DNA from 2 places in the Bariatricus sp. SGI.154 genome. Region 2 is predicted to be linked to the other one. Evidence: predicted binding sites of a transcription regulator. Region 2 holds the regulator's gene; the other holds the start of a gene.
The links. Region 2 encodes HrcA, which represses chaperone genes, less so after heat shock. Its sites were predicted from a motif close to TGTTAGCACTCNNNNNNNNNGAGTGCTAACA; they were not measured.

Region 1 (3,423 bases), on a different contig from region 2:
TCACCTGTTCAATCTCTTCACGAATCTTCTGAACGCGCTCTACTCCTACTTTCTCATTATCCCACTGGGCTTTCTTTCCGGCGAATTCTTCCCGAAGTTCCGCTAATTCCTGCTGCAGATGCTCTAACCTTTCTTTACTTAAGCGGTCTTCTTCTTTCTTAAGCGCCGCCTCTTCAATCTCAAACTGCATAATCTTACGCTGCAATTCATCCAATTCTGTCGGCATGGAATCCAGTTCCGTCTTAATCAAGGCACAAGCCTCATCAACAAGGTCAATCGCCTTATCTGGCAGGAATCTGTCTGAGATATAACGATCAGAAAGTGTCGCTGCCGCAACCAGCGCACCGTCTGTAATCTTAACGCCGTGGAACACTTCATAACGCTCTTTCAGGCCTCGAAGAATAGAAATTGCATCTTCAACCGTCGGCTCATCTACCATTACCGGCTGGAAACGACGCTCCAAAGCCGCATCCTTTTCAATATACTGACGGTACTCATCTAAAGTTGTCGCACCGATACAGTGAAGTTCTCCTCTGGCAAGCATCGGTTTCAACATATTGCCCGCATCCATAGCACCGTCCGTCTTACCGGCACCTACGATCGTATGAAGTTCATCGATGAAAAGAATAATCTTGCCGTCACTGTTCTTCACTTCTTCCAGCACTGCCTTCAGACGCTCTTCGAATTCTCCACGATACTTGGCACCTGCCACAAGCGCTCCCATATCCAGGGAAAAGATTGTCTTATCTTTCAAGCCCTCCGGTACATCGCCACGGACGATTCGTTGTGCCAGTCCCTCGACAACTGCAGTCTTACCAACACCAGGTTCACCGATCAATACCGGATTGTTCTTCGTTTTTCTGGAAAGGATACGAATTACATTACGTATCTCGGAGTCACGTCCGATCACAGGATCTAGTTTTTGCTCTCTTGCACGTTCTACAAGATCTGAGCCGTACTTGTTCAGCGTATCGTAGGTATCTTCCGGATTATCGCTGGTTACACGCTGGTTTCCCCTAACAGTGGACAATGCCCGCAGGAACTCATCCCTCTTGATACCCATTTCCCGGAAAAGGGACTTCATCTCTTTATTCGGATATTTTATCAGCGACAAAAAGAGATGCTCAACAGATACATATTCATCTCCCATCTGCTTTGCTTCATCTTCCGCATGAATCAGGGCTTTGTTTAAGTCCTGACCGACATATTGCTGACCGCCCTGAACTTTGGTACGCTTCCTTAATGCTTCTTCTGTGCGGTTAATGATATTGTTCTTATCGATTCCCATCTTCTCCAAGAGTTTGAGAATCAGACTGTCGTCCTGTGTGAGCAATGCATAGAGCAGATGCTCCTGCTCAATCTCCTGGTTGCCGTACTCTAATGCCACGCGCTCACAGTTCTGGACTGCTTGTAAGGATTTTTGCGTAAATTTATTTATATTCATAGTGACAACCTCCTCGTATAACGTTATCTTAAATTAGTGATTTGTTCTATTTGCAATATAACATTAACGCTTTTTGTTAGCACTGTCAAGTGGTGAGTGCCAAAAAGATTATAAAAATTTAGTGAAACCTCTAAAGTCCTAGTTTCACTAAACTTAAAACTCACTATCAACTATGGTTTTTCTCTACTCGCTGTCCAATCTACCTTCCTAAAAATTAATAAACTTACCTATTTCTCATCCCACAACTAATCGCTCCCACCGGGCAAGCCTTCTTACACCTTCCACACCGGATACACTCCGGATGGTTCGCATTCTCCACCGGATTCACCTGCATCTGACACGTCTGCGCACACTTTCCACAATGCACACACTTCTCATCATCTACCCGATATCTGAAAATCGAGATCGGATTAAAAACAGAATACAGCGCCCCCAGCGGGCAGATATATTTACAAAACGGACGATAGATGATCATCGAAAGTATGATTGTGATCATCAGCAGCACACCCTTCCACGCATACAGCCATCCTACTGCACTTTGCAGGGACTGATTCATCAGAACCAGCGGGATTCCCCCCTCCAGCATCCCTGCCGGACAGATCAATTTGCAGAAATACGGCGCTCCCTGCCCCATGATATCCACAACGAACAGCGGAAGCAAGATCACGAATACCGCGAAGATCACATATTTCAACTTTCTTAATAATATATCCCCGTAAAAAGTCCTGATTTTCTTCGGAAATGGAATCTTATGCAGCAACTCCTGAATCAGCCCGAATGGGCACAAGAATCCACATACCACTCGTCCGATCATCGCTCCTATAAAGATCAGAAAGCCAATCACATAATATGCCATTTTAAAATTCCAACTACCCACAACTGCCTGTATCGCCCCAATCGGACAGGCTCCGACCGCCCCAGGGCAGGAATAGCAGTTAAGTCCGGGAACGCAGATTTTCTTTAAATTTCCTTTGTAAATCTTCCCCTGAAGGAATCCAGCCAGATAACTGTTCGTCAGCAATGCCCACAGTGCCTGAATTCCATGACGGGACCATTCATTGATTTTCATCTTTTGCTTATCCAATTCCTATACACTCCAAACATATTCTTACTGCTTTTGCCAACACAACATCCACTTCGCCACGACAGATTCCATATCCCATCATCAGAATCCCCAGCATAGCTATCACAATTCCTATCCATCTGGATTCCCTTATTTTCGCCATTACTATTCTCCTTTTACTCCTTTAAGTTCTGTCTTCACGATCTCTATCCTTCCACTCCCAACAATTCCAATATCTCTTCTCTTCCAAGGCTGCCAAGTTGTGCCGTCTCTCCGCCAACGATCCGATCTGCCAGATTCTTTTTCGTCTCTTGAAGTTTTTGTATTTTCTCTTCAATAGTGTCTTTAACAATCAGTTTGTAGACCGTTACCTTCTTCGTCTGCCCGATACGATGGGCGCGGTCAGTCGCCTGATTCTGTACCGCCTGATTCCACCATGGATCATAGTGGATCACCACATCGGCTCCGATAAGGTTCAGGCCCACGCCTCCTGCTTTTAATGAGATCAAGAATACAGACACATTTCCCTCATTAAACTCCTTCACCAATTGCAACCTTTTTTCTTTCGAAGTACTGCCTGTAATCATATAGTATGAGATTCCCGATTCCTCCAGCCTATTCTTAAGAATCTCCAGCATCGAAGTAAACTGCGAGAATACAAGCATCCTGTGACCGCCATCAACCGCGCTTTGAATCAACTGGAGGCATGCCTCAAGTTTGGCGGTCTCACCCTTGTAGTTATCGAAACAAAGTGACGGATCGCAGCATATCTGCCGAAGCCTTGTCAGTTCTGCCAGAATCAGCATCTTATTCTTATTAAATTCCGCATCATCCTGCCTTGCAATATCTTCTTTCATATGCAACACCTGTGCATCATACAGTTTCTGCTGCTCACTTCCGAACCTTACATAGCGTG
Region 2 (3,423 bases):
AGGCGTAAGCGGTGCAGTCTGCAGCGATTAGCAGGTTGGCATTTTCAAAGTATGGTGCGTTTACTGGCACTAATTTGATCTGCACTGGCCACTGGCTAAGCTGGCTTGATGGAATCTCCGGGAGTGGAGAATTCTCTGGTGCGGAACTATTGTCAGGAATTGCTTTATTTTTTAGATGTTGTTGTACAGCCTCTTCGTCGTAGGCTGCTGCTTCTCTTTCTTCGAATGAGATTGCGTTTGTCGGACATACTGGAAGACAGTTTCCTAATCCGTCGCAATAATCGTCTCGGATTAATCTGGCTTTTCCATCGACCATCTGGATCGCTCCTTCGTGGCAGGCTGCAGCACAGGCTCCGCAGCCGTTGCATTTTTCTTCGTCTATATGAATAATTGTTCTTATCATAATGTACCTCCTTGATTTGATACACATAATTTACTACAATGAGAAAAGAAAATATGTTGTTTTTCCAACAAAGGGAGTGAAAATATGAAAATTAATATAGACATGCTGTCGGCTTCTCCGTTATTTCAAGGAATTAAGGAGGAGGATCTTGAGAATATGCTTTCGTGTCTGGGAGGAACTGTCCGGAATTATGGAAGAAACGAGGTTATCCTGGTGGAAGGAGAGCCAGTTGGAAAGGTTGGAGTAGTTCTTAAGGGATGTGTGCAGGTAATGAATGAGGATGTGTTTGGGAATCGGACGATCCTTGAGCAGGTGGGGCAAGGAGAGTTATTCGGAGCGGCTTATGCCTGTGCAAAGTTTGATAGAAGTCCGGTGAGTGTAGCGGCGGTGGAAGACAGTGCTGTTCTGCAGTTGGATGTAAGGCGGGTATTGACTGTCTGCCCGACTGCCTGTCAGTTTCATCAGGAACTGGTTAGGAATATGGTGCATATCCTAGCGGGGAAGAATGTATTGCTGGGAGAGAAGATCCGGTATCTTTCCAGACGGACCACCAGGGAAAAGCTGATGTCCTATCTGTCAGACCAGTCTAAAAGGGCAGGAAGCAGGCATTTTTGCATTCCATTCGACAGGCAAGGGCTGGCGGATTATCTCTGTGTGGAGAGGAGCGCTATGTCGGCAGAACTTGGGAAACTTAGGAAAGAAGGGGTGGTGGATTATCTCAGAAGTGAATTCTGGCTTAAGTAATTCAGGTGGGTACACCACATTTTTCAGTTAGGTACACCACATTTTTCAATTTGGGACGTAGTAAAAGTGCATTTTACTACATCCCAAACTTATAAAAAATGTATAAAGAGTGTTGACAAAACAAATCAGCAGTGCTAAATTAATAGTCGAAAGGTGTTAGCACTCAAAAACAAAGAGTGCTAATAAAACAAAATCCGAAAGGAGGAAGGCGAATGATATCAGAACATGGCTTGAGTGATCGTAAGTTAAAGATATTGCATGCAATCATTCAGACGTATCTGGAGACAGGCGAGCCGGTCGGGTCCAGAACGATTTCCAAATATACGGATTTAAATTTAAGTTCTGCAACGATCCGCAATGAGATGGCAGACTTGGAAGAACTTGGATATATCATGCAGCCGCATACGTCAGCCGGACGTATTCCTTCGGATAAAGGCTACAGATTATATGTAGATATGCTGATGGATGAGAAGGAGCAGGAATTAAGCGAGATGCAGGAGCAGATGCTTGATAAGGCAGACAAGATGGAACAACTCCTGAAGCAGGCAGCCAAGGTTCTTGCCAATAGTACGAATTATGCGACTATGGTTTCTACACCGATGAATAACGCGAACAAGATTAAATTCATCCAGTTATCCATGGTGGATGCGGAACAGGTGATTGCGGTAATCGTACTTGGCGGCAATGTGATCAAGAATAAGATCATTAATATAGAAGAGCCGCTCAGCAATGAGAATCTGCTGAAATTGAATATGCTCTTGAACACTACATTGAACGGCATGTCGATTGAAGCAATCAATCTTGGGCTGATCGCGAGATTAAAAGAACAGGCCGGGATACACAGCCAAGTGGTTGGCAAGGTATTAGATGCGGTGGCGGATGCCATTCAGGTAGATGAAGATATGCAGATCTACACAAGCGGAGCCACGAACATATTCAAGTATCCGGAACTTAGTGATAAGCAGAGCGCCCAGGAGATTATCAATGCATTTGAAGAGAAGCAGCAGTTGACAGAACTTGTAACCCAGACATTATCTCAGGAAGAGAATACCGGAATTCAGGTGTATATCGGAGATGAGACTCCGGTTCAGACTATGAAAGACTGTAGTGTCGTTACCGCAACTTATGAATTAGGTGACGGCATGAAGGGAACGATAGGTATTATCGGACCGAAGCGAATGGATTATGAGCATGTATTAAAATCTATGAAACGACTCCAGAATGAGTTGGATCAGATGTTTCATAAGAATGAATAAGAAAGGTGGAATAACCCTTGGAGAATCAGCAGGAGAAAAGCCAGGAAGAGATGGTAAAAGAGGCTGTAGAGGAAGCGAAGAAGGCAGCAGAGCAGGCAGAACAAGAAGCGGCAGAAACTTCTGATGACAGCGGTAATACAGCAGAAGCCAGTGAAGAGCCAGAAGAAGAGGCGACAGTTGGCGGAGATGGCGAAGCAGCTGAAGACAGCGAGGAAGAAGAGGCAAAGGACGGCGAAGAAGAACCAAAATCCGGAAAGAAATTATTTGGCAAGAAGAATAAAAAAGATAAAAAAGACGAGAAGATTGAGGAACTGACTGACAGACTCACTCGTCAGATGGCAGAGTTTGATAACTTCCGCAAACGTACGGAGAGGGAGAAGTCCCAGATGTACGAGATAGGAGCGAAAGATATCATAGATAAGATTCTTCCGGTAGTTGACAATTTCGAGCGTGGGCTTGGAGCAGTCAAGGAAGAAGACAAAGAAGATCCCTTCATCCAAGGAATGGAGATGGTGTATAAGCAGTTAATGACAACACTGGAAAGTGTAGGGGTCAAACCTATCGAAGCGGTAGGACAGGAATTCAATCCTGATTTCCACAATGCAGTGATGCACGTGGAAGATGAGAACCTCGGTGAGAATATCGTAGCCGAAGAGTTTCAGAAAGGTTACATGTACCGTGATTCCGTCGTAAGACACAGCATGGTAAAAGTAGCGAACTAAACCTGAACACTTAATGATGCCTGAATACTTAGTGAGGTATTATCGAACTTAGTATGAAGGTAGATACTCTGAACAAAGTGAAGAGTATCTTCACAGAATTTAGTGTGAAGGTTGTTCGAGGAGCGAAGCGAATCGAACTTCATATGACACTTACAATTAATTATTATTTCATAAAAATAGGAGGTCTTTATAATGGGCAAAATTATAGGTATTGACTTAGGAACAACAAACAGTTGTGTGGCTGTTATGGAAGGTGGTCAGCCAACAGTTATCGCGAATACAGAAGGAGCTAGAACAA

Region 1: a site for HrcA is predicted at 1,519-1,549, ahead of clpB (ATP-dependent chaperone ClpB). Genes of this name have one in related genera too.

The regions. Positions count from the first base shown of each region.
Region 1 covers NZ_JBNPMC010000023.1:31,437-34,859, forward strand. The annotation lists gene clpB (ATP-dependent chaperone ClpB) at 1-1,444, opposite strand, end outside; gene ACQRBN_RS11170 (4Fe-4S binding protein) at 1,668-2,513, opposite strand; gene ACQRBN_RS11175 (CD1871A family CXXC motif-containing protein) at 2,521-2,670, opposite strand; gene ACQRBN_RS11180 (SNF2 helicase associated domain-containing protein) at 2,714-3,423, opposite strand, start outside.
Region 2 covers NZ_JBNPMC010000032.1:20,725-24,147, reverse strand. The annotation lists gene ACQRBN_RS13270 (ATP-binding protein) at 1-403, opposite strand, end outside; gene ACQRBN_RS13265 (Crp/Fnr family transcriptional regulator) at 488-1,147, shown strand; gene hrcA (heat-inducible transcriptional repressor HrcA) at 1,360-2,403, shown strand; gene grpE (nucleotide exchange factor GrpE) at 2,454-3,125, shown strand; gene dnaK (molecular chaperone DnaK) at 3,318-3,423, shown strand, end outside.